4 regions of the Streptomyces kanasensis genome follow, and region 3 is predicted to be linked to each of the others. Evidence: riboswitches for the same ligand, from Rfam matches in the RefSeq annotation. Region 3 holds a riboswitch; each other region holds the start of a gene.
What was found. A riboswitch is a leader RNA that binds a small molecule or an ion and turns the genes downstream of it on or off. The one in region 3 is predicted to bind cyclic di-AMP.
Positions count from the first base shown of each region.

Region 1: it holds a riboswitch for cyclic di-AMP, as region 3 does, so the genes downstream of both, ACF053_RS01680 (C40 family peptidase) here and ACF053_RS03480 (M23 family metallopeptidase) in region 3, are expected to answer to the same signal.
Region 2: it holds a riboswitch for cyclic di-AMP, as region 3 does, so the genes downstream of both, ACF053_RS21400 (M23 family metallopeptidase) here and ACF053_RS03480 (M23 family metallopeptidase) in region 3, are expected to answer to the same signal.
Region 4: it holds a riboswitch for cyclic di-AMP, as region 3 does, so the genes downstream of both, ACF053_RS11630 (M23 family metallopeptidase) here and ACF053_RS03480 (M23 family metallopeptidase) in region 3, are expected to answer to the same signal.

Region 1 covers NZ_JBIBSF010000001.1:395,942-402,862, forward strand. The annotation lists gene ACF053_RS01665 (isopenicillin N synthase family dioxygenase) at 1-776, shown strand, start outside; gene ACF053_RS01670 (MBL fold metallo-hydrolase) at 828-1,655, opposite strand; gene ACF053_RS01675 (lactonase family protein) at 2,059-3,078, shown strand; gene ACF053_RS01680 (C40 family peptidase) at 3,155-3,634, opposite strand; cyclic di-AMP (ydaO/yuaA leader) riboswitch at 3,638-3,800, opposite strand; gene ACF053_RS01685 (hypothetical protein) at 4,284-5,150, opposite strand; gene ACF053_RS01690 (hypothetical protein) at 5,147-5,512, opposite strand; gene ACF053_RS01695 (aldo/keto reductase) at 6,425-6,921, shown strand, end outside.
Region 2 covers NZ_JBIBSF010000008.1:315,793-322,713, reverse strand. The annotation lists gene ACF053_RS21415 (DNA gyrase/topoisomerase IV subunit A) at 1-928, opposite strand, end outside; gene ACF053_RS21410 (M16 family metallopeptidase) at 1,113-2,462, shown strand; gene ACF053_RS21405 (M16 family metallopeptidase) at 2,489-3,856, shown strand; cyclic di-AMP (ydaO/yuaA leader) riboswitch at 4,115-4,278, shown strand; gene ACF053_RS21400 (M23 family metallopeptidase) at 4,292-5,095, shown strand; gene ACF053_RS21395 (GntR family transcriptional regulator) at 5,352-6,029, shown strand; gene ACF053_RS21390 (HPr family phosphocarrier protein) at 6,327-6,614, opposite strand; gene ACF053_RS21385 (bifunctional acetate--CoA ligase family protein/GNAT family N-acetyltransferase) at 6,741-6,921, shown strand, end outside.
Region 3 covers NZ_JBIBSF010000001.1:791,890-798,810, reverse strand. The annotation lists gene shc (squalene--hopene cyclase) at 1-324, shown strand, start outside; gene ACF053_RS03500 (phosphorylase family protein) at 325-981, shown strand; gene hpnH (adenosyl-hopene transferase HpnH) at 1,001-2,023, shown strand; gene ACF053_RS03490 (aspartate aminotransferase family protein) at 2,569-3,957, shown strand; gene ACF053_RS03485 (tyrosine-protein phosphatase) at 4,021-4,833, opposite strand; cyclic di-AMP (ydaO/yuaA leader) riboswitch at 5,426-5,584, shown strand; gene ACF053_RS03480 (M23 family metallopeptidase) at 5,587-6,486, shown strand; gene ACF053_RS03475 (SGNH/GDSL hydrolase family protein) at 6,658-6,921, shown strand, end outside.
Region 4 covers NZ_JBIBSF010000003.1:610,016-616,936, reverse strand. The annotation lists gene ACF053_RS11635 (PrsW family intramembrane metalloprotease) at 1-1,068, shown strand, start outside; gene ACF053_RS11630 (M23 family metallopeptidase) at 1,488-2,597, opposite strand; cyclic di-AMP (ydaO/yuaA leader) riboswitch at 2,609-2,745, opposite strand; gene ACF053_RS11625 (PP2C family protein-serine/threonine phosphatase) at 2,981-4,267, opposite strand; tRNA gene ACF053_RS11620 (tRNA-Met) at 4,484-4,557, opposite strand; tRNA gene ACF053_RS11615 (tRNA-Lys) at 4,805-4,880, opposite strand; gene ACF053_RS11610 (DEAD/DEAH box helicase) at 5,034-6,921, opposite strand, start outside.

The DNA of each region.
Region 1 (6,921 bases), 400 kb from region 3:
CGCCCCACTTCCGCGGTTACACCCGCGTCGGGCACGAGCTCACCGGGGGCCGTTCCGACTGGCGCGACCAGCTGGACGTCGGCGCCGAGCGCCCGCCCGTCCCCGTGGGCCCGGACGACCCGGCGTACCTCTGGCTGGAGGGCCCCAACCAGTGGCCGTCGGCGCTGCCGGAGCTGCGCACGGCCGTCCTCGCCTGGCAGGACCGGCTCGCCGGGGTGGCCCACCGGCTGCTGCGCGAGCTGCTCACCGCCCTGGGGGCGCCGGCGGACTTCTTCGACGGGGCGTTCGCGGACCGGCCGCACCTGCACACGAAGCTCATCCGGTACCCCGGGTCGGCGCCGTCCGGGGCGGCCCAGGGCGTCGGCGCGCACAAGGACTACGGTTTCCTGACCCTTCTCCTCCAGGACGAGGTCGGCGGCCTGCAGGTGCGCTCCGGCGACGGCTACCTGGACGTGCCGCCGCTGCCCGGCGCGTTCGTCGTGAACCTCGGCGAGCTGCTGGAGATAGCGACCGACGGGTACCTCTCGGCGACGGACCACCGGGTCGTCAGCCCGCCCGGCGCGGTGGAGCGGTTCTCCGTGCCGTTCTTCTACAACCCCCGCCTGGACGCGGTGATCGAGACGGTTCCCGGCGCCTACCTGGAGCACGCGCCGGGCGTCGCCCAGGACGGCGCCAACCCGCTGCACGCCGAGTACGGCCGCAACGAGCTGAAGGGATGGGTGCGCGCCCACCCGGAGGTGGCCCGTCGCCACCACCCGGAGCTCGTGGCCGGCTGACCGCGCCGCCCGACCGCCCGCGCCCGCGTACGGGCCGGACGGTCCTCCGTTTCACGCCGCCGGCGCGCCGCCCCGGGGGCGCGCCGGCTCGAAGCCGGCGAGCATCCGCTCCAGCGCCTCCTGGTCGGGCCCGACGAACGGGTCGGTCGCGGGCGCCTTCGCGAGGGTGTCCAGCATCCGCCCGGTGATGCCGACGGCGGGCGGCAGGTGCACGGAGAGCACGGTCTCCGGGTCCATCTCGCGCAGCGGCCGGAGGCCGGCCAGGAACCCGTCGCGGTCCACGATGTGCACCCACGGGCTGTCGACGGTCGCCCACAGCAGCTGCGCCCCCTCCAACTCGTCCGCGTCCAGCACCCCGGCGTCCCCGCTGTCGGCCAGTTCGGAGGTCGGCATGGGGCCGCCGAAGCAGTCGGAGCTGAAGCAGGTGCGGGAGCGGTCGTCGTAGAAGCCGACGGTCGCCGGGTTGTCGAAGAGCGGCGGCCGGAAGGCGTACAGGGTGCGGTCGCCGACGTCGAGGGACTGTCCCGGGTTCAGCAGGAAGACCCTGCTCGTGGGCAGGGGCCGCTCGGTGGACATGATGCCCGCGCCGATGTACGTGGTGACGACGCGTGCGTCGGGGGCGGCTTCCAGCAGGTCGAAGAGCCCGCCGGTGTGGTCGCGGTCGGGGTGGGTGAGCCAGATCCAGCGCACGTCGACCGGATCCATCACGGAGCCGAGCCGGGTGAGGAAGTCACGGTCGGGGAGGCCGAGCCCGGTGTCGACGACCACGGGCTCGCGGGCGTGCAGGACGAAGGCGTTGACGGTGAGGAAGCCCATCCCGGGGACGGGGAGCGAGTCCCCGAGGACGGTGATGTCACGGCCGACCTTGTGCGTGGTCATGGCGGCGCTCCGTTGCACCCCCCGGGGGTGGGCGTTCGCGGCCGCGCGGGTCCTCCGGTACGTCCATCATCGCCCCGGCCGTGCCACCTCCGCACCCCGCGCGGGTCGCCGTACCCGTACCGCCCGGAAGAGGGTTCCGGCGCGCGGCGACCGCGTCGCCCGGTGACGATGGGCTCCGGACGGCCACGAGGACGGCCAGGGCGGCGCGGGCAAGGACAGCGGGGACGCCCGAGGACAGCCGGACCCCGAGGACACCCGAGGACATGCGAGGAAAGGGGACACCGTGGGCGACGACGCGGCGGCGGCACACGCGGGCGGTACCGGCGGCGCGCCGGGCGGGGGCGCACACGACGCGCCAGGTGCGGGGCCGGGTGGTGGGCCGGGACCCGAGCGGTGGGCGTACATCGGTTCGTACACCTCGGGAGGTGGCCGCGGCATCACCGTCGCGGCCGTGGACCCCGGGGACGGGGCGCTGACCCCGGTCGCGGTGGTCGCCACCGCGCCGAACCCGGCGTGGCTCGCCCTCGACCGGCGGGCCGGGGTGCTGTACGCGGTGAGCGAGACGGACCCGGGCGCGGTGACCGCCTTCCGGGCCGACGGGCCGCGGCTCACCCCGCTCGGCCCGCCGGTCGGGGTGGGCGGCGCCGGGCCGACCCACCTGGGGCTCGCCGGCGGCAGGCTGCTGACCGCGAACTACGCCTCCGGAAGCGTGAGCAGCCTGCCGCTCGCGCCCGACGGCGCCGTCGGCGGGCCGCCCGTGGTCCTCGCGCACCACGGTTCCGGCCCGGACCCGGACCGGCAGGAGGCGCCGCACGCCCACCAGGTCGTCGGGGACCCGGGCGGCCGCTGGGTGCTCGGTGTGGACCTGGGCACGGACTCCGTGCGGGTCTGCGCGCCCGACCCGGACACCGGCGGGCTGCGGGTGCACGGCGAGGCGGCGCTGCGGGCGGGTTCGGGGCCGCGACACCTCGCCTTCCACCCGGACGGCGAGGTGGTCTACGTCCTGCACGAGCTGGCACCGCAGCTGACGGTGTGCCGGTGGGACGGTGCGTCAGGAGTGCTGCAGCCGCTCGCGGAAGTCGCCGTGGACACCGACCCGGCTCCGGAGGGCGGCCGGCTGCACCCGTCGGTCGTCGGCGTCGCGGCGGACGGGCGCTTCCTGTGGGTGGCGGTGCGCGGCAGCGACAGGCTGCTCACGCTCTCCCTGGAGGACGGCGCGGAGAAGCCCCGCGTCACGGGGAGCGTGGGCTGCGGCGGCGTCTGGCCGCGGGACGTGGTGCTCGACGCCCCGGGCCGCCGCCTGTACGTGGCCAACGAGTGGTCCGGCGACGTGACGTGGTTCGACGTGGACCCGGAGACCGGGACGCCACACCCGGCGGGTGCCCTGGAGCTGCCGGCCGCCGCCTGCGTCGTCCTCGACTGAACGGCCCCCTCGCGGCCGGCACGGCAAGGGTGCCGGGACGCGTCGCCGTCCCGGCACCCCGCGCCGACGGTGTCCGTCAGCGCACGCGGCCGTAGTAGACCGCCTTGGACCAGATCCGCTCCTGCTTCACCACCGAACCGGCCTTCGGGGAGTGCCAGATCTTGTTGCTGCCGGCGTAGATGCCGACGTGGTAGACCCGCCCACCGGAGTGGAAGAACACCAGGTCGCCCTTCTGGCGGCCGGCGGCCGAGATGTGCCGGGTCTTGTTGTACTGCTGCTGCGCGGTGCGCGGCAGCGTCTTGCCGGCCTGCTTGTAGGCGTAGAGCGTGAGCCCGGAGCAGTCGAACCGCTTCGGGCCGACGGCGCCGTACTTGTACGGGGAGCCCTTCTTCGAGGCCGCCACGTTGAGCGCCTTGACGGCGGGCGCGGGAGCCGCGGCCTCCGCTTGCGGGGCGACACCGGGGGCCAGGAGCGAGCCGCAGACTGCGGCGATGGTGAGAGCCGAGACCGTACCGGTCCGGGACAGCACGGACGGGACATTCATCTGCGCGGTCATGCGCAACCCTTCGTCATCCGCCTGCGAAGGATGACCTGTCGGGTTCGGGCTGGCGAAGTTGCCCGGCCGCTGACGCGGCTTCACCCCAAGGGACGGCCGTGGTGCACACGTCCCGTACTGCTGGGTCCTCCACTCCTGCCGATTCACATACCGTCGACTCAGTCATCCGGGCAGCGGCAGGACTCGGCGTCCGCCCGGACCGCCCCGCCACGGCGGCGAGGGCTTGTCGTCGTCACGGATCTTGACCCATGTCGAGCCGAAAGTTCGAACAGATTCGGCTTTTTGTGAGACTCCTCACCGCTCACCCCTTCCTGACATTCCGGGTGTTTCCGGGCAGGGCGAGATGGCCTGAAACCCCCTGTGAACAGGGGGATTCACGGCGGAATCACCCCTTCCGATTACGACTGTCCGCGCGGTGCCGCCGCAGCCTGCGATCCGGGTCTCGATGCACGGGTGAATACCGGTCACCCAGGTGCGCCCCACAGCTCGTTCGATTCCAGCCGGTCCGTCGCTCCCCGGCACGGGACGCGGCCCGGGGCCGGTCGCATCGGGGCGCCCCGTACCGGAACGCCCCGTACCGGAACGCCGGCGTGCGCGCCCCCGTACGCTTCCGTGCCCCGGAACGGTTCCCTCCGGCCTGCGGCCGGGTTCAGCGTGAGGGCTGTACTCCCGGCATGAGGGCGATCCAGGTGTTCTCGCTCTCCTTCAGGACGTAGATCGGATCCGTCCTGCGCTGCCAGTCCAGGGGCACGACGTAGTAGCGGCCCGCGCGTTCCAGGAGGAGGCGCAGTCCCGTGTAGCGGTGGCGGTGCGGGAGGTCGGCGCCGAGCTGCTCGTACGTGACCGTCGGTGAGGCGATGGCCAGCCGCTGGGTGCTCAGGACGACGACGGCGGGCCACCGGCGCACGGTGCGCGCACGGTCCCGGGCGTCCCGCTCGCCGAGGTGCCCGGCCACGAGCGTGAGGGACCAGAACAACAGGAGGAGCGCGGCGAAGACCGGTACGGCCCTGCCCCACAGGCCCTCCGGGCGTCCGCCCCGCACGGTCGGGCTCTGCCCCAGCAGGAGGCCCACGGCGAGAGTGAGCGGCGCGACCCAGCCGTAGGGCTGGATCCGCTGCCACAGGACCAGCAGCACCAGGCCGGCGACCGCGAACACCAGGTGGAGGCGCGCCAGCCACGCGAGGACCGTCGCGGCGGCCCTGACCGGCGGCCGCTCGCGAGCGCCGGCCCGCGCGAACAACAGGACCACCACCAGGACCGCGCCGACGGTCAGGACCTCCAGGCGGAGCAGGTGGAGGCTCTGCAGCGCCAGGTGGGAGAAGGCGAAGTCGAGGGACGCGGGCCCCAGGTGGAAGTACCCGTAGAAGCGTCCCGTGTAGATCGCGCCGAGGTAGAACATGAGGGCCGCGACGAGCGACGCCTGCGCCACGAGGGCCTTGACGAGCGCGGTGCCCGACGTGTCGCCGCCGCCCGCCCGGCCCTTGGCGAGGGGTTGCTCCGCCGGGGCCCCGCTCACGGGGCGTCGGGCGGGACTTCGACGCCGGGACTCTCGGGACCCGGGGGCTTGGGCCCGGGGGTCTTCGGGTCGGGGCTGGCGACCGTCTGGGTGGGCGCGACCCCGGGGTCCGTCGTCGTCGCGCCCCGGTCGGTGGGCGGTTGCGGGACCTGGGGCACCTGGTAGTGGCCGGTTCGGCTCGCGTACGGCGACGACGGCGTGCCCGGCGGCGTGGCGGTCGGCGACGCGGGCAGGAGGCTGCTCGACGGCGACGCCGGCGGGTCCCCCGGCTCGGAGGACGAACCGCAGGCGGCCGCTCCCCCGACGCACACCAGAACCAGCACACCGGTACGGGCGGCGCGCCCGATCACCCCGTCGACCATGTGACCTCCCGAGTCGCCGGTGAGCGTAGCCCCGTCGGGCCCGCGCTCCCGCGCGCCCGGCGGCCGGGCCCGGGCGCGCCCACCCGATCGGCCGCACACCCGGTACCGCGCCGCTGCCGGGCGCCGGCCCCGAGAGGTGCGTGCCCCGGGCGTCGGGACCGGCGGTGGCGGTCGGGGGAACGCCGGTCGGCCGGGGACCCGCGGCCGACTGCCGCCGGCTTGGCGGCCGACGACGCGCCCCCTGGCGTCCGAGCCGTCGGCGGGCGGGGTGGAGGTGGGGGCTGGGGCCCGCCCACCAGCGTCGGGCGCGGCGGGGCGGAGGGAAGTGCAGGCGACCGCGGGCACCCCCTCCGAAAGCCGGCGGATCGCCTTCCGGCCCCCGCCCTCCGCTCCCCCGACGGGCACGCCTCGACCGCGTCGTCCTCGTGGAGCGCGGCCACGTCGGCCGCGCCGCGCCTCGGACCGGCCGCCGGAGCCGTGCTCACGGGGGGCGTCGATCCGGCGCTCGTCGGCGTCCCGGCGGCGGTGCCCGCGGACCTCGGGTCGCAGCTGCTGACCGGCGGGCGGCTCGCCGCCGCGGCCCGCCCGGACACCCCCTCGGCCGAGCGGTGGCCGCGTCACCCTGCGTGACGCGGCCACCCATCCGTGCGCCTGCGTGCCGCCGGGCACCGGCCCGCGCGCGGTGGTCGACGACGCCGGCACGCCGACGCTCGTCCGGCGTAACGCCCCCCGTCCCGCCGTCCGGGCCCTGCTCGTCCCCACCTGCAGGGCCGTCGCCCCGGGGCCGCCGGCCACGGCGGCGGGACCGTCCGGCCGGCCGACATGGAAACCACCGATCCGGGAATGCGTCACCGGGTGTGATCGTTGATCCCCGGATGTACCGACCGATGACGACGTAAGGATCGACCGCCCGTGAGCAAGGTCCCCTCCCTCATCCTGAACAACGGTGTCTCCATGCCGCAGCTCGGCTTCGGCGTCTGGCAGGTCCCGGACGACGAGGCGGCGAGCGCCGTGGGCACCGCCCTGGAAGCCGGTTACCGGAGCGTCGACACCGCCGCGGTCTACGAGAACGAGCGCGGCACCGGACAGGCCATCGCCTCCTCGGGCATCCCCCGCGAGGAGCTGTTCGTCACCACCAAGCTGTGGAACAGCGAGCAGGGCCACGACTCCACGCTCCGCGCCTTCGACGCCTCCCTGGAGCGGCTGGGCCTCGACTACGTGGACCTGTACCTCATCCACTGGCCCGTGCCGGCGCTGGACGCGTACGTCGACACGTACAAGGCGTTCGAGAAGATCCTGGCCGACGGGCGTGCCCGCGCCATCGGCGTGTCGAACTTCCTGCCCGAACACCTGGAGCGGCTGATCGACGCCACCTCCGTGGTCCCGGCCGTCAACCAGATCGAGCTGCA
Region 2 (6,921 bases), on a different contig from region 3:
GCTCGCGGTCGGTGAGGTCCTTGACGTCGGCGATGCCCTGGAGCTTCTTCGCGCCGACCAGGTCCTTGATCTTGGCGATGACCTTCTCCGGGCCGACCGCGAACGGCAGCTCCGTGACGACGAGGCCCTTGCGGCGCGCCGTCACGTTCTCCACCGTCACCGTCGCGCGGATCTTGAACGAGCCGCGGCCCGACGCGTACGCGTCCCGGATGCCCGAGAGGCCCACGATCCGGCCGCCGGTCGGCAGGTCCGGGCCGGGCACGAAGCGCATGAGCGTCTCGAGGTCGGCGCCGGGGTGCTTGATCAGGTGCCGGGCGGCGGCGATGACCTCGCCCAGGTTGTGCGGGGGCATGTTGGTGGCCATGCCGACGGCGATCCCGGAGGCGCCGTTGACCAGCAGGTTCGGGAAGGCGGCGGGGAGGGCGATCGGTTCGCGCTCCTGCCCGTCGTAGTTCGGGACGAAGTCGACGGTGTCCTCTTCGATCGACTCCGTCATCAGGGACGTCGCGTCGGCCATCCGGCACTCGGTGTACCGCATGGCCGCCGGCGGGTCGTCGTTGCCGAGGGAACCGAAGTTGCCGTGGCCGTCGACGAGGGGCAGGCGCATCGAGAACGGCTGCGCCATGCGCACCAGCGCGTCGTAGATCGACGCGTCACCGTGCGGGTGGAGCTTGCCCATCACCTCGCCGACGACGCGGGCGCACTTGACGAAGCCGCGCTCGGGACGCAGGCCCATCTCGTTCATCTGGTAGACGATCCGGCGGTGCACGGGCTTCATGCCGTCCCGTGCGTCCGGCAGGGCCCGGGAGTAGATCACCGAGTACGCGTACTCGAGGAAGGAGCCCTGCATCTCGTCGACGACGTCGATGTCGAGGATGCGCTCCTCGAAGTCGTCGGGCGGCGCGGTCTTCGTGCTGCGGCGGGCCATCGCTGCTGCGGCTCCTTCACCAAGGTGGATCTGACGCCGACCATTGTGGACCGTCCCACTGACAGGACCGACCGCGACCCGGAAGAGGGACCCCGCAGCTTGCCGGGAACTTCGCCGTGCGGTGGCGCGCTTGCATACAGTGGCAGGACTTTTCCATGACGCGATCGAAGGGACGTACATGCCCATGGGTCACACGGCCACGGCCGAGGCCGGCTCCGGCGGCCTGACAGCGACCGAGCACCGGCTGGCCAACGGCCTGCGCGTGGTGCTCTCCGAGGACCACCTGACCCCGGTCGCCGCGGTGTGCCTCTGGTACGACGTCGGCTCCCGCCACGAGGTCAAGGGCCGCACCGGCCTGGCCCACCTCTTCGAGCACCTGATGTTCCAGGGTTCCCAGCAGGTCCGGGGGAACGGGCACTTCGAGCTGGTGCAGGGCGCCGGCGGCTCGCTCAACGGCACCACCAGCTTCGAGCGCACCAACTACTTCGAGACCATGCCCGCCCACCAGCTGGAGCTCGCGCTCTGGCTGGAGGCCGACCGCATGGGCTCCCTGCTCGCCGCACTGGACGACGACTCGATGGAGAACCAGCGGGACGTCGTCAAGAACGAGCGCCGCCAGCGGTACGACAACGTCCCGTACGGCACCGCGTTCGAGCGGCTGACGGCCCTCGCCTACCCGGACGGCCACCCCTACCACCACACGCCGATCGGCTCGATGGCGGACCTGGACGCGGCCACCCTCGACGACGCCCGCGCCTTCTTCCGCACGTACTACGCGCCGAACAACGCCGTGCTGTCCGTCGTCGGCGACATCGACCCCGAGCAGACGCTCGCCTGGGTCGAGAAGTACTTCGGCTCCATCCCGTCCCACGACGGCAAGCCCGCCCCGCGGGACGGCACGCTGCCGGACGTCATCGGCGAGCAGCTCCGCCAGGTCGTCGAGGAGGACGTCCCCGCGCGCGCCCTGATGGCCGCCTACCGCCTCCCGCACGACGGCACGCGCGCGTGCGACGCCGCCGACCTCGCGCTGACCGTCCTGGGCGGCGGCGAGTCGTCCCGGCTGCACAACCGGCTCGTCCGTCGCGACCGCACCGCCGTCGGCGCGGGCTTCGGCCTGCTGCGACTGGCCGGCGCCCCCTCGCTCGGCTGGCTGGACGTCAAGACGTCCGCCGGCGTGGAGGTGCCGGAGATCGAGGCGGCCGTGGACGAGGAGCTCGCCCGGTTCGCCGCCGAGGGCCCCACGGCCGAGGAGATGGAGCGGGCCCAGGCGCAGCTGGAGCGCGAGTGGCTGGACCGCCTGGGCACGGTCGCCGGCCGCGCGGACGAACTGTGCCGCTTCGCCGTCCTCTTCGGTGACCCGCAGCTCGCCCTCACCGCCGTCCGGCGCGTCCTGGACGTCACCGCGGAGGAGGTCCGGGAGGTCGCCGCCCAGCGGCTGCGCCCGGACAACCGCGCGGTGCTCGTCTATGAGCCCGCCAAGGGCGCCGACGGCGACCCGACCGACAGCGACGACGAGGAGGGTACGGACCAGTGAGCGACGCTGCCGTGTCTCTGACCAGCATGGAATTCCACCCGCAGCCGCAGGCCGGCGCGCCCCGCGTGTGGGCCTTCCCCGCCCCGGAGCGGGGCCGGTTGGACAACGGGCTGACCGTCCTGCGCTGCCACCGTCCCGGCCAGCAGGTCGTCGCCGTGGAGATCGTCCTGGACGCCCCGCTGGACGCCGAGCCGGAGGGCCTCGACGGCGTCGCCACGATCATGGCGCGCGCCCTGTCCGAGGGCACCGACAAGCACTCCGCGGAGGAGTTCGCCGCCGAGCTGGAGCGCTGCGGCGCGACGCTCGACGCGCACGCCGACCACCCGGGCGTGCGGGTCTCGCTGGAGGTGCCGGCCTCCCGGCTGCACAAGGCCCTCGGGCTGCTCGCGGACGCGCTGCGGGCCCCCGCCTTCGTCGACGGCGAGGTCGAGCGCCTCGTGCGGAACCGGCTCGACGAGATCCCGCACGAGACGGCCAACCCGGCGCGCCGCGCCGCCAAGCAGCTCTCCGCCGAGCTGTTCCCGGCCACCTCGCGGATGTCCCGTCCCCGCCAGGGCTCCGAGGACACCGTCGCCCGGATCGACGCCGCGGCCGTGCGCGCCTTCTACGAGGCCCATGTCCGTCCCGCGTCGGCGACGGCGGTCGTCGTCGGCGACCTGACCGGGATCGACCTGGACGCCGTCCTCGGCGACACGCTCGGCGCGTGGACGGGCGACGCGCCCCGGGAGCGCGCCGCGTCGGCCGTCACCGCCGACGACACCGGTCGCGTCGTCATCGTGGACCGGCCGGGAGCCGTGCAGACGCAGCTGCTCATCGGCCGCGTCGGCCCCGACCGGCACGACAGCGTGTGGCCGGCCCAGATCGTCGGCACGTACTGCCTGGGCGGCACCCTCACCTCGCGCCTGGACCGCGTCCTGCGCGAGGAGAAGGGCTACACCTACGGCGTGCGGGCCTTCGGTCAGGTCCTGCGGTCGCTGCCGGACGGTTCGGGCGCGGCGATGCTCGCCATCAGCGGCTCGGTGGACACCCCCAACACCGGCCCCGCCCTGGAGGACCTGTGGAAGGTGCTGCGGACCCTCGCGGCCGAGGGGCTGACCGACGCGGAGCGTGACGCCGCCGTGCACAACCTGGTGGGCGTGGCGCCGCTCAAGTACGAGACGGCGGCGTCCGTCGCGGCCACGCTCGCCGACCAGGTCGAGCAGCACCTGCCGGACGACTTCCAGGCCCGGCTGTACCAGCGCCTGGACGCGACGGGCACGGTGGAGGCCACGGCCGCGGTCGTGAGCGCCTTCCCGCAGGACCGCCTCGTCACCGTCCTCGTGGGTGACGCCGCGCAGATCAAGGCGCCGGTGGAGGCGCTCGGCATCGGTGAAGTCACCGTCGTGGCGGGCTGATTGACACCGGGTCCGGAGCCGCGCGCGGAACCTCGTGTTCCCGTCGTCCCGGCACCGGGAGGGGCACACGGAGCCCCGGCGTCCCGAGGGACGCCGGGGCTCTCCCCTTGCCGGCCGGGTGTCCGTTTTGTGGGCAAGGCGGGGTGTCTGCACTGTGGCGTGCGCTACAAAAAACCGCGTCCGTTTGGTTATTGAAAGATCAGCCGCTTAGCGTCTTAGTCGCTGTCCGCCCGCATGATCCGCCGCACCCGCGGCATCGGGCAGCGATCGCCGAATCCCCGTCAGGCGCGAGCCTGGGGAGCCGGGGACCCACCGTCCCCTGGGGTGAATCGGACGCCTTCGCCACCGTGCGGAGGGGCCCGTAGGAGACCTTCCTGCTCCGAACCCGTCAGCTAACCCGGTAGGCGAGAGGGAAGGAAAGGACACGTCCACTTCATGGCGTTCACCCGTGCCACCGGGAAGCACCGCGCCCCCAGCCGTCTGAGCCGCAAGAGCGCCCACGCCGCCGGCGTCGCCGCACTCGCCACCTCCGGCGTCATCGGAACCCTCGCGTCCCCGGCCTTCGCCGCCGAGGCCGACCGGACCGCGGCCCCGGAGGACACCGGGCTCACCACCGCCATCGCCGACTACGAACTGGCCGACGAGGTCGCGGACCAGGCGTCGGCGCAGGAGCTGGCCGCCGAGGTCGCCGAGCGCCAGGCGGAGGCCGAGATGGCCGCCAAGCGCAACGCCGAGGCCCGCGCCGAGGCGGCCCGCAAGGCCGAGGCCCGCGCCGAGGCCGCCCGCGAGGCGCAGGAGCGCGCCGACCGCGAGGCGGAGCGCAAGCGTCTGAACAGCTTCACGCTGCCCGTCGCCGGCTCGTACGTCTCCACCGCCTACCAGTCGGCCGGCGCGATGTGGTCCTCCGGCAGCCACTCCGGTGTCGACTTCCACGCCCCCTACGGCTCCACCGTGGTCTCCGTGGGGCTCGGCACCGTCGTCGAGGCCGGCTGGGGCGGCGCCTACGGCAACAACGTCGTCATCCGCATGAACGACGGCACCTACACCCAGTACGGCCACCTCGCCTCGGTCGGCGTCTCCGTCGGCCAGAGCGTCGCGCCGGGCCAGCAGATCGGCGTCTCCGGCTCCACCGGCAACTCCTCGGGCCCGCACCTCCACTTCGAGGCCCGCACGAGCGCCGAGTACGGCTCCGACATCGACCCGGTGTCCTACCTCCGGGCCCGCGGCGTCAACGTCTGACCCGCCACCCGCTCACGGAGGCCCCCGCTCGCCGACGAGCCGGGGCCTCCGCGCCGTTCCGGCCCCCAGGGGGTGTCCCGCCGATCAGGTCGGCGGGACACCCCCTCCCGCGCGCCCGCGCACGTCCAAAAAAGCACCACGAATTCAGGCCCGGCATCGGAAAATCGGTGTGGTTGCCATAGAGTCACCGCAACAGCGTCGAACTCCTGGGTGTCGCGCGGATTAAACGGTGGGCGGAGCGGTTCGGAGGTTCGGTATGCGCATTCCCGCGCATTCGGTGTGCACGGCGATCCGGGCGGACATCGTCTCCGGGGCGCTGCCGCGCGGCAGCCGTCTGACGGAGGAGCAGCTCGCCCGTCGCTACGGCGTCTCCCGCGTACCGGTCCGCGAGGCGTTGCGCACCCTGGAGTCCGAGGGCTTCGTCACCTCCCGCCGCCACGTCGGCGCCTGCGTCGCCGAGCCCTCCGAGCAGGAGGCCGCCGACCTCCTGGAGATGCGCGCGCTGCTGGAGCCGCTCGGCGCCGCCCGCGCCGCCCAGCGGCGCACCGACGCCCACCTGAAGGTGCTGCGCGGCCTCGTCCGGCTCGGCCAGGAGGGGGCCCGCCGCGGCCCAGGTGAGGACCTGCGCGCGCTCGGGGGCTGGTTCCACGAGACGCTCGCCCAGGCGTCGGCGAGCCCCGGCCTCTCCTCGTTGCTCACCCAGCTGCGCCACAAGATCGCCTGGATGTACGTGGTCGACGAGCCCGCCCACCCGACGGACGCCTGGGCCGAGCACGGCGCCATCGTCGACGCCGTCGCCCGCGGCGACGCGGAGCGCGCCCGGGCGCTCACCGCGCAGCACGCCGAACGCTGGCGCGGCTCCCACCGGCTGCGCCGCGCGAACGGTGTGAGGGGTTCGCAACCTCCCGTAAACACCGCCGGCGCACGGCATTAACAGCGGCCTCGTATACAAAAAGGCGGGCGCGCCCCGAGTCCTTTCCGCCCGAGGCGGGCGCCCGGAAAAGGGGGCGGCGTGGAACGCGGTGCGGGAAATGGTGGCGGGGACGCGCGGCGACGAGGCGACACCGGCATGTCGTAATGCGCCGACGGTCGGGAATTCGTCCGGGGAAAGCGCCCGTCCCCCCGGTAATCCCTCGCGCCCGGAATTCCCCGCCCGCGCGCCCACTCCGGCAACGACAAGAGCCGCACCCCCGGCCAGGGGGTGCGGCTCCGTCGTGCTGCCGGGGGACCGTCAGACGGTCTCGGGCAGCTCCTCCAGGCCCTCGGCGACCAGCTTCGCCAGACGGTCCAGTGCCGCCTCGGCGTCCGCGCCCTCGGCGTCGGAGGCCAGCACGACCTCCTCGCCGCCCTGCGCGCCGAGACCCAGCACGGCGAGCATCGACGCGGCGTTGACCGGGGTGCCGCCGGCCTTGGCGATCGTCACGGGGACGCCCGACGCCGTGGCGGCACGGACGAAGATGGAGGCGGGGCGGGCGTGCAGGCCCTCGGCCCAACCCACGTTGACGCGGCGCTCAGCCATGGTGTTGCCCTTCACGTGCTAGTGGTTGTCTAGACCAGTCTCCCATATGCGGAAGAGTGGCGGAACCCGGCTCGGCGTGCCCGCCGACCCCCTCCCGCACCACGCCGCGCGCCGTACCCTTGGCCCATGCTGAACCCGTCCGATCAGCCGGCGCACGCCTATCCAGACCACTGGGAAGCAGACGTGGTGCTGCGCGACGGCGGCACCGCGCGGATCAGACCGATCACCACGGACGACGCCGAACGCCTGGTCAGCTTCTACGAACAGGTCTCGGACGAGTCGAAGTACTACCGGTTCTTCGCACCCT
Region 3 (6,921 bases):
GAGGACGGCGGTTGGGGCGAGGACCTGCGCTCCTACCGCGAGGAGGAGTGGGTCGGCCGCGGCGCCTCCACCGCCTCCCAGACGGCCTGGGCGCTGCTGGCGCTGCTCGCGGCGGGGGAGCGGAACTCCGCGGCCGTCGACCGGGGCGTGGCGTGGCTGGCCCGCACGCAGCGGGAGGACGGGTCATGGGACGAGCCGTACTTCACGGGGACCGGTTTCCCGTGGGACTTCTCCATCAACTACCACCTGTACCGCCAGGTCTTCCCGCTCACCGCGCTCGGCCGGTACGTGCACGGCGAGCCGTCCTTCGGCAAGGGCCGCTGAGTGGCCGCCCGGCGCGCGCGGGAACCGGCGGCGCCGCTGCTGGTCGCCTGCGCGCTCGGCATCGAGCGGTTCGCGCTGCGCGGTGGCGGACGGCCGCGGGCCCGCGGCGGCGCGGACGGCGCGCCGGGTCCGGTCACCGTGCTGCGCACCGGCATGGGCCCCGCGCAGGCCCACCGCGCCGTGTCCGACGCCCTGCGGGACGGCGCCCTGCACGGGGCCTCCGTCGTCGCCTCCGGCTTCTGCGCCGGGCTCGCCCCGGGCATGCACCCCGGCGACGTGGTCGTCGCCGACGAGACGCGCGGCCCGTACGGCGCCACCCCGTGCACGGCCCCCGAGGCGCTGGTGGCCGCGGTCGCCAGGGCGCTGCCGGGACGGACGGTCCACACCGGGCCGCTGACCGGCTCCGACCACGTCGTACGGGGCGGGGAGCGGGCGCACCTGCGCGCCACCGGAGCGCTCGCCGTCGACATGGAGTCAGCGGCCTCCCTGCGGGCGGCGCTGGCCGTCGGTCCCCGGCCCGTTGCCGCCGTCCGGGTGGTCGTGGACGCCCCGGAGCACGAACTGGTCCGGATCGGGACGGTGCGCGGGGGAATATCGGCCTTCCGTGTCCTTCGTGCCGTCCTTCCCGCGTTCCATGAATGGCACCGTTCCCTGTAGCTCCCCAGGAGGTAGCCGGATGGCCATGCCACTCCGCCAGTCAGTCCGGGTCGGGACCTATCTGCTCGGGCAGAGGCTCCGCAAGCGGGAGAAGTTCCCCCTCATCGTCGAACTGGAGCCCCTCTACGCCTGCAATCTGAAGTGCGAGGGGTGCGGCAAGATCCAGCATCCGGCCGGGGTCCTGAAGCAGCGCATGCCCGTCGCTCAGGCGGTGGGAGCGGTCCTGGAGTCGGGCGCGCCGATGGTCTCCATCGCCGGCGGCGAGCCGTTGATGCACCCCCAGATCCACGAGATCACCGCCCAGTTGGTGGCCCGGCGCAAGTACGTCTTCCTCTGCACCAACGCCCTGCTGCTCCGCAAGAGGATCGCGGACTTCACCCCCTCGCCCTACTTCGCCTTCGCCGTGCACATCGACGGGCTGCGCGAGCGCCACGACGAGTCGGTCGCCAAGGAGGGCGTGTTCGACGAGGCGGTCGAGGCGGTCAAGGAGGCGAAGCGGCGGGGATTCCGGGTCACCACCAACTCCACCTTCTTCAACACCGACACCCCTCAGACCGTCATCGAGGTCCTGGACTACCTCAATGACGACCTGCGCGTCGACGAAATGATGATCTCTCCGGCCTACGCGTACGAGAAGGCGCCCGACCAGGAGCACTTCCTCGGTGTGGAACAGACCAGGGAACTCTTCCGCAAGGCGTTCTCCGGCGGAAACCGGCGGCGCTGGCGGCTCAACCACTCCCCGCTCTTCCTCGACTTCCTGGAGGGGAAGGTCGATTTCCCCTGCACCGCCTGGGCCATTCCCAACTACTCCCTCTTCGGCTGGCAGCGCCCCTGCTACCTGATGAGCGACGGGTACGTCCCCACCTACCGGGAGCTCGTCGAGGAGACGGACTGGGACGCGTACGGCCGCGGCAAGGATCCTCGGTGCGCCAACTGCATGGCGCACTGCGGCTACGAGCCCACCGCCGTCCTCGCCACCATGGGCTCCCTGCGCGAGTCCCTCCGCGCCGCCCGCGAGTCCGTCGCCGGCAACCGCGCGTGAGGCGACCGCGCGTGAGGCGACCGGGCGTGAGGCGGCCCCGCCTGACGACACGACCACGCCTGACGCGACCGCCGCGGCGCGGCGCCGCGCCGTGACCGCGCCCCCGGGAAAGGCCCCCGGGATGAGCCCCCGACGTGACGTTCCCGGACGGTGGCGGGACACCCCGCGACCTCCGGGCGCCGACCGGCGGGCCATGCGACCTGCCGGCCGCCGGGATCCGCGCCCCCCTCGTCGGCGCGGCTCGAAGACCGGCGGCCGCGCGGCCCGGACCAGCGGCGCGGTCGAGCCGTGGGACATGCCGGCCCTCCACGACCACCCGCCCGGCACGGCGCCGGGCGCACGGTCGCCGACCCCCGCCGGGGCACGTTTCGTCGACGCGGCCCCCTGCCGCCCCGCCGGCCGGCAGGGGGCCCACCCCGGCGGGCACCGCCCGGCGGACCACCGAGGCCCCGCGTCCCGCCACCCGGCCGGGGTGGCGGGACGAACCACGTACCGCGGCCCACGTCGCCGCCGGACGACCTGCGGAACGGAGTGCGGAGCGAGCCATGACCACCACCGACTTCGACCTGGGCAAGCTGCTCGCCGAACGCGCCGGCGAGCGCTACGAGCTGCACAGCCGCCACCTCAACCACCAGCTGCCCCGCATGCTGCGCACCCTCGGCTTCGACAAGATGTACGAGCGGGCGGCGGGCGCCCACTTCTGGGACGGCGAGGGGAACGACTACCTCGACATGCTCGCCGGCTTCGGCGTGATGGGACTCGGCCGGCACCACCCCGTGGTCCGCCGTGCCCTCCACGACGTCATCGACGCCGACCTGCCCGACCTCACCCGCTTCGACTGCGCCCCCCTGCCCGGCCTCCTCGCCGAGCGGCTGCTGTCCCACTCCCCGGGGCTGGACCGGGTGTACTTCGGCAACAGCGGCACCGAGGCCGTGGAGACCGCGCTGAAGTTCGCCCGCCGCGCCACCGGCCGCGAGCGCGTCCTGTACTGCGCGCACGCCTTCCACGGGCTCACCGCCGGGGCGCTGTCCGTCAACGGCGAGGCGTGCTTCCGCGACGGCTTCGCCCCGCTGCTGCCCGACACGGCGATCGGCCTCGGCGACCTGGACGCCCTGGAGCGGGAGCTGAGGCGCGGCGACGTGGCCGCGCTCATCGTGGAGCCGATCCAGGGCAAGGGCGTCCACGAGACCCCGCCGGGCTTCCTGCGGGCCGCCCGGGAGCTGCTGCACCGCCGGGGCGCCCTGCTCATCGTCGACGAGGTCCAGACCGGCCTGGGCCGCACCGGTGACTTCTACGCGTACCAGCACGAGCCGGGCGTCGAGCCCGACCTGGTGTGCGTCGCGAAGGCCCTGTCCGGGGGGTACGTCCCGGTCGGCGCCACGCTCGGCAAGGACTGGATCTTCAAGAAGGTCTACTCGTCCATGGACCGCGTCGTCGTCCACTCCGCCAGCTTCGGGGCCAACGCCCAGGCCATGGCGGCCGGGCTGGCCGTCCTCGCGGTGCTGGAGGGCGAGGACCTCGTCGGGAACGCCCGCCGCACCGGCGCGCTGCTGAAGGCCCGGCTGTCGGAGCTCGTCGGCCGGTACGAGATGCTCCACGACGTGCGGGGCCGCGGCCTGATGCTCGGCCTGGAGTTCGGCAGGCCCTCGTCCCTGGGGCTGCGCAGCCGCTGGACGATGCTGCAGACGGCCCGCAAGGGGCTGTTCGCGCAGATGGTCGTGGTGCCGCTGCTCCAGCGGCACCGCGTCCTCACCCAGGTCTGCGGCGACCGGCTCGAAGTGATCAAGCTGATCCCGCCGCTGGTCCTCACGGAGGGGGACGTCGAGCGGTTCGTCGCCGCGTTCACCGCCGTCATGGACGAGGCCCACAGCGGCGGCGGGCTCGTCTGGGACTTCGGGCGCACCCTGGTGAAGCAGGCCGTCGGCAACCGCTGACCCGGCTCCGGTGGGCGGTGGTGGCGGCCCGGCGGCCACGCGGCGGCGTCACCGCCCCGCCCGTCAGTCGGTGAGCAGGCGGTGGCGCAGCCGCTCGCGGGTCGCGCCGTCGAGCGAGAGCCCCTCGCTCAGGTACCGCTCGGTCGAGCCCCAGTGCTCCTCGATCGTCTCGTACGCCGTCGCCAGGTACTCGACGCGTGCGTCGAAGAGCGGCGCGAGGAGCTCCATCACCTCCGGGGACATCCCGGTGGGCGAGGAGTCGCTGCGGTGCACCTTGTACCGGCGGCGCGGGTCGTTCGACTTCAGGTAGTCCGCCTCGATCGCGTCCCGCTCGACACCGACGGCCAGCAGCGCCACCGCCACGGACAGGCCCGCCCGGTCCTTGCCCGCCGCGCAGTGCATCAGCGCGGGGACGCTGTCATCGGCGAGGGCGTGCAGCACCCGGCCGTGCTCGGCGGTCCGCTCGGCGATGATGCTGCGGTACGCGTACCGCATGCGCGCCGCGGCCTTGCCGTCACCGAGGAGGTCCCGCAGCTGCTCGATGTCGCCGTCGCGCACCATCCGCCAGAACTCGGCGCCGTCGGCCGGGTCGGTCAGCGGGATGTTGACGTTCCGCACGCCGGGCAGCTCGACGTCGGGCCCCTCCAGCGCCTGGTCGGCCGCGTTGCGGAAGTCGAAGACGGTGTGGAGCCCGAGCGAGGCGAGGAGGACGGCGTCCTCGGCGGTGGCGTGCGCGAGGTGCCCGCTGCGGAACAGCACACCGTCGCGCACCCGGCGCCCGTCCACGGTCGGCAGCCCGCCCACGTCGCGGAAGTTGCGCACGCCGGTGAGCTCCGGCTCGGCGGTCGGCGGGACGTCCGGCAGCTGCTGCGTCACGGGGGCTCCTCCGTGTCTGGCGTCGGCGACGGCCGCCGACGATGTCGCGGATCAGACGATACGACATCGCTTCCCCCGGTGAAGATCACCATGCGGGTCGTCCTCCTGTCGTCCGCACACGGCCCCCGCCCGTGGTCAGGGCCCTGCGGGGCGGGTGCGCGGGGCCCCGCGGAGTGCCGACCCGGCGGGTCGTTCTGTCCCTGTTCGGGGTCTTTCGCGTACCGGTCCGGCGGTGGCCGCCGTCGGCGCGGCCCCGGATGGGTGGGGGATGGGTCGATGGTCGCCCTGATCACGATCGGCGGCTTCTGTCCGTATTCGCGACGTAAGTAGTAACACGCCCCGTAAACAAGGGAGATGGCCTCCGGTGCGTGAGCAGCGTCATAGAAGTGACGGACCGTGGCCGACCGCGGCGCCGAAATGGCCTGTGCAGCACGGGAACACATGATCCGCAATCCACGGAGGGTGACCGGAATTCCGGCGCGAATTCCGAAGGATGAATGCACCGGCGCAACCATCCGCTTGTTCCCGGCGTCCTGACTCGCTTACGGTCCCGACCAGCCGGGCGGATCGCCGAATCCTGCCGCCGCCCCGGAATTCGCACTCACCCAACGTGTGGCAGGAGCGGGGGACCCAGGTAGTCCGCCGTACGGGAATTCCCGTACGGCTAGGGGTGAAGTCGCGCCACCGGCGCGGCCGGGCAGCTCCAGCCCGAACCCGACAGCTCACCTCGCAGGCGCCGGAGAGGAAAACGCCATGCCCGCCAAGGGTAAGCACCGCCGTCCCAAGTCCAGCCCGCTCACCCGCGGTTTCGTCGCCGCCGGTACCGGTGGCGCCGCCATCGCCCTCCCGCTCATCGGCGCGACCGGAGCCAACGCCGCCGCCCCCGCGGCCGCCCCGGCCACCGCCCCCCAGGCCGCCGTCGCGTCCGTCACCGAGGCCGCCAAGCCCGCCGCGCGGGTCTACACCGTCGCGGCCGGCGACTACCTGGCGAAGATCGCGCACAACAAGAACGTCAAGGGCGGCTGGCAGAAGCTGTACGCCGACAACCGCGACGTCATCGGCGACGACCCGGCACTCATCCACCCGGGCCTCAAGCTGACCCTCGGCGCCAAGAACCCGGACAAGGCCGACCAGGCCCGTCCCGAGGCCCGCGCCTCCCGCTCCGCCGCCTCGTCCCCGGCGCCGGCGAAGGCCGCCCCGGCGAAGGCCGCCAAGGTCGAGCAGCAGGCCCCCGCGCAGAGCAGCTCCTCCGGCTTCACCGCCCCGGTCTCGGCGGGCGTCTCCACCCCGTACCGCGCCTCCGGCTCCATGTGGTCCTCCGGCTACCACACCGGTGTCGACTTCACCGCCTCCTCCGGCACCACCGTCAAGGCCGTCGGCCCGGGCACCGTGGTCTCGGCCGGCTGGAGCGGCGCCTACGGCAACGAGGTCGTCATCAAGCACGCCGACGGCAACTACTCGCAGTACGCCCACCTCTCCTCCCTCTCCGTCTCCGCCGGCCAGACCGTCGGCGGCGGCCAGCAGATCGGCCTCTCCGGCTCCACCGGCAACTCCACCGGCCCGCACCTGCACTTCGAGATCCGCACCAGCCCCGCCTACGGCTCGGACATCGACCCGCTGGCGTACCTCCGGGGCCACGGCGTCAGCATCTGACGCCCGGCGCTCCGCGCGCCCCGCACCGCCGCACCGCGCCGCCGCCCGGCACCCCTGAGGGGTGCCGGGCGGCGGCGCGGTGGCGGAGATCACGCCCCGTCAACCCCTCCTACGGTCGCGTAGGTCACACCGCGCGGAGGATGATGTGCTGCCGTGGCAGACGATTCGACGATGGGGGAGAACGACGTGATCGGGTCGTACACGGCGATCGGCGACAGCTTCACGGAGGGCGTCGGGGACCCGGGTCCCGGCGGGCGCTTCGTCGGCTGGGCCGACCGCCTCGCGGTCCTGCTGGCCGACCGGATCCCCGAGGAGGGGCACTTCCGCTACGCCAACCTCGCCGTGCGCGGCAGGCTCCTCGACCAGATCGTGGCGGAACAGGTGCCGAGGGCGAAGGCCCTCGCCCCCGACCTGGTGACCTTCTGCGCCGGCGGC
Region 4 (6,921 bases), on a different contig from region 3:
GTTCCGCTGCTGATGGCGGCGTTCCGGTGGCTGGACCGGGTGGAGCCGGGACCGTGGAAGAACCTGCTGTTCTCGTTCGCCTGGGGGGCGTTCGCCGCGGCCCTCGTCGCGATCGTCGCCAACACCTTCGCGACCCGGTGGATAGCCACCGCGACCGCCGACCCGACGTCGGCCGACACGCTGGGCGCGACCGTCGTCGCGCCCGTCGTGGAGGAGAGCGCCAAGGCCGCCGCGATCCTGCTGGTCTTCCTCTTCCGCAGACGCGACTTCACGGGCCTGGTCGACGGGGTGGTGATCGCCGGGTTCACGGCGACCGGCTTCGCCTTCACGGAGAACATCCTCTACCTGGGCAGCGCCTTCGGCGAGGACCAGGAGTTCGGCACCTCCGGCATCGGGTCGGTGACGGCGGCGACGTTCTTCGTACGGGTGGTGATGTCGCCGTTCGCGCATCCGCTGTTCACGGTGCTGACCGGCATCGGGTTCGGGATCGCCGCGATGACGGCCCGCCGCCGCAGGGTGGTGCGGGTGGTGCTGCCGGTGCTGGGGCTGGTCCTGGCGATGGGCGTGCACGCGCTGTGGAACGGCTCGACGACGTTCGGCCCGTGGGGGTTCGTCGCCGTGTACGGGGCGTTCATGCTGCCGGCGCTGGGGCTGCTGACGTGGCTCGCGGTCTGGACCCGCCAGCGGGAGCTGCGGACCATAGCCGCCGAACTGCCGGCGTACGCGGCGGCCGGCTGGCTCACCGCGGACGAGCCGCTCGCGCTGTCCTCGATGCGGGCGCGGTCCCTCGCGCGGGACTACGCGGCACGCGCGTTCGGCCCGGCGGCGGCCCGGTCGGTGGGCGAGTACGAGGCGTTCGCGACGACGCTGGCGTTCCTGCGCCACCGGGCGCGGCGGGGCGCGGCGGACCGGGACTTCACCGCGCGGGAGCAGGAGCTGCTGCACCACATGTGGCAGCGGAAGGCGACGGCCGGCCCGGCGCTGACGTTCGCGGCCCGCGCGACCGGCCGCGTGTGGACGCCGCCGCCGCACCGCGACTACGCGGGGTACAACCCGTACCGGTACTGAGCACGGGCGGGGCGAGCCGCCCGGACGGGGTCGGGCCCGGACGGCCTGGCATGACGGGGCCGAGCCCGGCGGGGCCTGGCGTGACGGGGCCGGGCCGGACGGGGCGGGGCGAGCCGGACGGACGGGCTCGGGCCCGGACGGGCCGGCGTGACGGGGCCGGGCCGGGACGGACGGGCGGGGAGGACCGGCAGCCCTGGCGTCGGGGGGTGTGCCGCCAAGGCTGCCGGGATCGATGGACCGCCGGAGGACGTCAGGCGGGCGGTGCGCACGCCGTACCGCCGTACCGTCGGTCGGTACGCCGCGTCGGCCCGCCCGTACCGCCGTACCGTCGGTCGGTACGCCGCGTCGGCCCGCCCGTACCGCCGTGCCGTCGGGCGGGACGCCGCATCCGGCGGGCCGCCGCGTCGGCGGGGACGGGGTCAGACGGTGAGGCCCTTGCCGCGGAGCCAGGCCAGCGGGTCGATGCCGCCGCCGGAGGGCGTGTGGACCTCCAGGTGCAGGTGCGGCCCGGTGACGTTGCCCGTGGCACCGACGCGGCCGATGGTCTCGCCGGTGCCGACGCTCTGCCCGGCGCTGACGGTCATCGAGGAGAGGTGGCAGTACCAGACCTCCGTGCCGTCCGCGAGCTCCAGGACGACCCGGTAGCCGTACGCGCCGGACCAGCCTGCCGACTTCACGGTGCCGCTGTGGACGGCGTTGGCCGGGGTGCCCGTGGGGGCGGCGAGGTCGAGGCCCGTGTGGTAGCCGGAGGACCACATGGAGCCGGCCTGGCCGTACGTGGAGGTGATCGTGTACGAGGAGGTCGGCAGGGCGTAGCTCGCGGCGAGCTTGGCCAGGCGCTCGGCCTCCGCCTTGGCGGCGGCCGCGGCCTCGGCGCGCTCGCGCTTCTCCTGCTCGGCCTTCGCCTCTGCCTGGGCGGTGGCCTGCTGGGCGGTGGCCTCGGCGGCGGCCTTCTCGGCCGCCGCCTTCTCCGCGGCGGCCCGGGATTCGGCGTCGGCGGCCGCCTGCTGCTGCTCGGCCTGCTGGAGGATCCGGGCGCGCAGGGCCTCGCCCGCGTCGGAAGCGCCCTGCGCCTCCTGGCCACCGGGCGCGGCCGACGACAGCGTGGCGAGCGGCGCGAGGTCGGCGGCGGCGACGTCCTGCGTGTCGGCGGCGGCCTCGGCGGTGGCGCCGGCGTCCGTGGTGTCGTCGGCGATCAGGGCGCCGACGCCGGGCAGCGAGGAGGCGTCCGGAAGGTCGACGTCCGGGAGGGATATGGCGACCCGGGGCTTGTCCTGAGCGGTGGCCATGCCGCCCGCGCCGACGGCGGCGATGACGCCGACGCCGAGAACGGTGGAGCTGCGGGCGAGGCCGCCGCGCTGCTTGACGACGCGGTGGCGGCCGCGGACCGGGCGGACGGAGTCCTCGGTGGGGTTCCACGCGACGTCGGCCGCGGGGGCGGCGGTGCCGGCGAAGCCCTGGCCGACCGGCTGGCCGGTGGTGTCGTACGCGCCGAAGGGGGCTTCGGGGGCAGGCCTGTTGGACGCCACGGGGGCGCTCTCCTTTCCTTCCTTCTCGCCTACCGGGTTAGCTGACGGGTTCGGAGCAGGAAGGTCTCCTACGGGCCGGAATGCAGCCCGATTCACCCCAGGTGTGGTGGGTCCCCGGTTCCCTCGCGGGATTCGGCGCATGCGCACGGTGCCGCCTCTGCGACGGCTGGTACGACCGCGCTGCGTTATCGAACGTTAATAGACGCACGGGTCGTATTCCAAGCTGTTGCCGGGTATTCGTGAAGGCCGGCGACATGGACCAAGTCCCCTATAAACAGACATTCCCCGGCGAATTGACGCCGCGTCACGGGGTCAGAGGGCCGCCGACCGACCACAATTTTCTGACGGTGTGTCACATGCTATTGCCGAGAGCTTTCCCGTCCTCACGGAGCGTGCCCGCCGGGGCGGGTGACCGCGAGCAGCGCCATGTCGTCGTCCGCCCCGCCGCCCGTGTACCGCCGCACGTCGTCGACCAGCCCGTCCAGCAGCTCCCCCGGCACCTGGCAGGTCCGCCCCGCCAGCCACGCGGCCGGGTCGTAGAAGACGCCCGCCGCGTCCCGTGCCTCGGTGAGGCCGTCCGTGTAGAGGAGCAGCGTCGCCCCCGGCGGGAAGGGCGCCGTGTACGCCCGGTCCGGCCAGGCGCCCAGCTCCCCCATGCCCAGCGGCAGCGCCGGCTCCGGCGGCTCCAGTACGGCCACCCGGCCGTCCGCCCCCAGCAGCAGCGGTTCGGGGTGGCCCCGGTTCACCACCCGTACCGTCCCGTCGCCGCGCGGGACCTCGGCGAGCACCGCCGTCGTGAACCCCTCCACCGCGTCCAGGCCGTCCCGCCGGGTCCCCTCCCGGGCGAGCGCCCGCTCCAGCCGCTGCGCCACCGCCTCCAGCGAGCTCTCCTGCTCGGCGGCCTCACGGAACGCCCCGATGACGATCGCCACGGCCTCCACCGCGCCCAGGCCCTTGCCCCGCACGTCCCCCACGACGAGCCGGACCCCGTACGGGGTGTCCTGCACGGCGAACAGGTCCCCGCCGATGGACGCGTCGGCCTGCGCGGCCTCGTAGCGCGCGGCCACCCGCAGCCCGCCGATGCGTTCGGCGGGCACCGGCAGCACCGCCCGCTGCGCCGTCTCCGCGATCACCCGCGCCGAGGCGAGCCGCTCGCCGCTGCGCCGGACGAGCCGGTTGATGAGCAGGGCGAGCCCGCCGACGGTGACCACGGTCAGCAGCTCGGTCAGCGTGGGGACCCGGGCGAGGGGCTTCTCGACCACATGCGGCGCGATCACCGCCAGGACGGCGCACAGCGCGACGACGAGGGTTGCGCGCCGAGTGTAGAGGGGCGCGGCGATGAGCGGCGCGGCGACGAAGAAGGGGACGCCCGTGAAGGGCGGCGGGGTCGCGATGTCGTACGCCACACCCCCGACGAGCAGCAGCCCGGGAAGCCCCCGCACGATCCGCCGGAGCACCCCTCCGGACTCGGCCCGACCGGACGCGACCCGACCGGACGCGACCCCACCCCGCTCGGGACGGCCGTCGCCGCGGGGCACCGGGTCGGCTCGGCCGGCACCGCCGCCGTGGGGCAGCGGGTCACCGCGGCCACCCCGGCCGGCGGCGCCGTCGCGCGCGTCGTCGCCGGCCCGCTCGTCGCCGCCCTCGCCGTGCTCCGCTCGCTGCCCCACCACCCCAGGCTGGCCGCAGCGACCCGCCCCGGCGACCCGCGGTCGGCCGACCGGGCGAGGCGGCCACACCACGCCCCCGCCGACCGCCCGCCATCCGACCGCCCGACCCACCATCCGACCGTCAGACCGACCGCTCTCCGTCCACCCGGCAGCCCACCACCCCACCGGGAAAACGCCGAAGGCCCGGTGCTGTAAGCACCGGGCCTTCGGTTTCAGTAGCGGGGACAGGATTTGAACCTGCGACCTCTGGGTTATGAGCCCAGCGAGCTACCGAGCTGCTCCACCCCGCGTCGATGAACACAACCTTACGCCATCCCGGGGAGTGCCGTTGACCATTTCGCGCCTTCAGCGCCAGAAAGCTGAAGAAATTCCCGGTTCGCCGGCGACGACGCCCCCCGGCAGCGGGTCACCACCGGCCCGGAGCGGGTCCCGAACGGCCCGGAAAGGGAGCGCGGCGCCCCCGGACGCACGAATGCCCCGGCCGGAAGGAACCGGCCGGGGCACCAGACCCCGTGACGAGCCGCGGAGGCTCGCGACTGGTAGGCCCTGTGGGACTCGAACCCACAACCAACGGATTAAAAGTCCGCTGCTCTGCCAATTGAGCTAAGGGCCCTCGACGGGTCATCCCCGAGCATAGCCCGCCGGGGCCGGTGAGCCGATCGGGTATCGGCACAACACCCTCGTACGGCGGCTCCCGGAACCGGGACGGGCCCGTACGCGGCACACGAGGTGTCGCGTACGGGCCCGTCGGGCGCCCTACGGGGCGTCAGCCGTTGCGCTTCCAGCGGGGCTTGTCGTCGCGGCGCCCGAAGGAGGAGCCGGAGTTGGAGCCGGTGTTCGATCCGCCGCGGTGGTCGTCACGGCGACCGTACGGGCGCTCGTGGCCGCCGGAGCGGAAGCCGCCGCCCGCGGGGCGGTCGTCACGACGGTCGCGGTTGAACGGACGGTCGCTGCCGCGGTGACCGCCGGTGGGGCGGTCGTCGCGACGGTCGTCGCGGCGGAAGCCACCGGACGGGCGGTCGTTGTCCCGGCGGAAGCCACCGGACGCCGGACGGTCGTTGTCCCGACGGAAACCACCCGAGGCCGGACGGTCGTTGTCCCGACGGAAACCGCCGGACGCCGGACGGTCGTTGTCACGGCGGAAACCACCCGAGGCCGGACGGTCGTTGTCACGGCGGAAGCCACCGCGGTCGTTGTCCCGGCGCTCGAAGGAGCGGCCACCGCGGTCGTCACGGTCGCGGTTGAAGCCGCCCCGGTCGTCGCGGCGGTCGTTGTCGCGGCGGAAGCCGCCCGACGGGCGGTCGTTGTCGCGGCGGAACCCGCCGCGGTCGTTGTCCCGGCGGTCGTCGCGGCGGTAGCCACCCCGGTCCTCGCGGTCGCGGCGCTCGAAGTTGCCCCGCTCGTCGCGGCGGTCCCGGCGCTCGTACGAGGACGAGCGGTCGTCGCGGGAGTCCCGCTCGGGCTGGGCCGGTACGGCGGCGACGGCGGCCTGCACCTCGGCCTCGGCGGCCTCGGTCACCTCGGCGACGGCGGCCTCCGGGTCCTCGCCCCGCTCGCGCGCGGCGCGGGCGACCAGACGGTCGGCCTCCTCGCGGAGCTCGGCGGCGCGGCGCTGCATGCGCTCCAGCTGCTGGGCGAGGTCGGCGGCCTCGCGCTCGGCCTGCTTGGCGGCGTTGTTCGCGGAGTCGGCCTGCACCTCGGTCAGGGACCGGGCACCGGTGATCTCGGCGACCTCCGGGTCGAACGCCCCGGCACCGCCCACGATGTGGCGCGTGGCGTCGACGCCCGCGTCCTCCATGAGGCGGAAGATCTGGCGGCGCTGGTGCGGCAGGGCCAGCGAGACGACGACGCCGGACTTGCCCGCACGGGCGGTACGGCCCGAACGGTGCAGGTAGTCCTTGTGGTCGCCGGCCGGGTCCACGTTCAGGACCAGGTCGATGCCGTCGACGTGGATGCCGCGGGCGGCGACGTCGGTGGCGACGAGGGCGTTGACGTAGCCCTTCTTGAAGTCTTCCAGGACCCGCGTACGGGCGCCCTGGGTCATGCCGCCGTGCAGCGCGTCGGCCTTGACGCCGGTGTCCTGCAGCTGCTCGGCGATGCGGTCCGCGCCCAGCTGGGTGCGGACGAAGATGATGGTGCGGCCCTTGCGGGCGGCGATCGCGGCGGTGACCGGCGCCTTGTCCTTGGGCTTCACGACCAGGACGTGGTGGGTCATGGTGGTGACGTTGCCCTGGGCGCTGTCGACCTCGTGAACGACCGGGTCGGTCAGGTAGCGCTTGACCAGCGTCGCGATCTCGTTCTCCATCGTGGCGGAGAAGAGCAGGCGCTGGCCGCCGGCCGGCACCTGGTCGAGCAGCTCGGTGACCTCGGGCAGGAAGCCCAGGTCGGCCATCTGGTCGGCCTCGTCGAGGACGGCGACCTGGACGGCCTCCAGCGAGCAGGCGCCGCGGTTGATGACGTCGCGCAGCCGGCCCGGGGTGGCGACGAGGATGTCGACGCCGCGCTCCAGGGCGTAGATCTGGTTGCCCATCGACGTACCGCCGCAGACGACCTTCATCTTGAGGCCGAGGACGTCGCCGTACGGCTGGAGGGCGTCCGCGACCTGCATGGCCAGCTCACGGGTCGGGGTGAGGATGACGCCGCGGGGCTTCTTC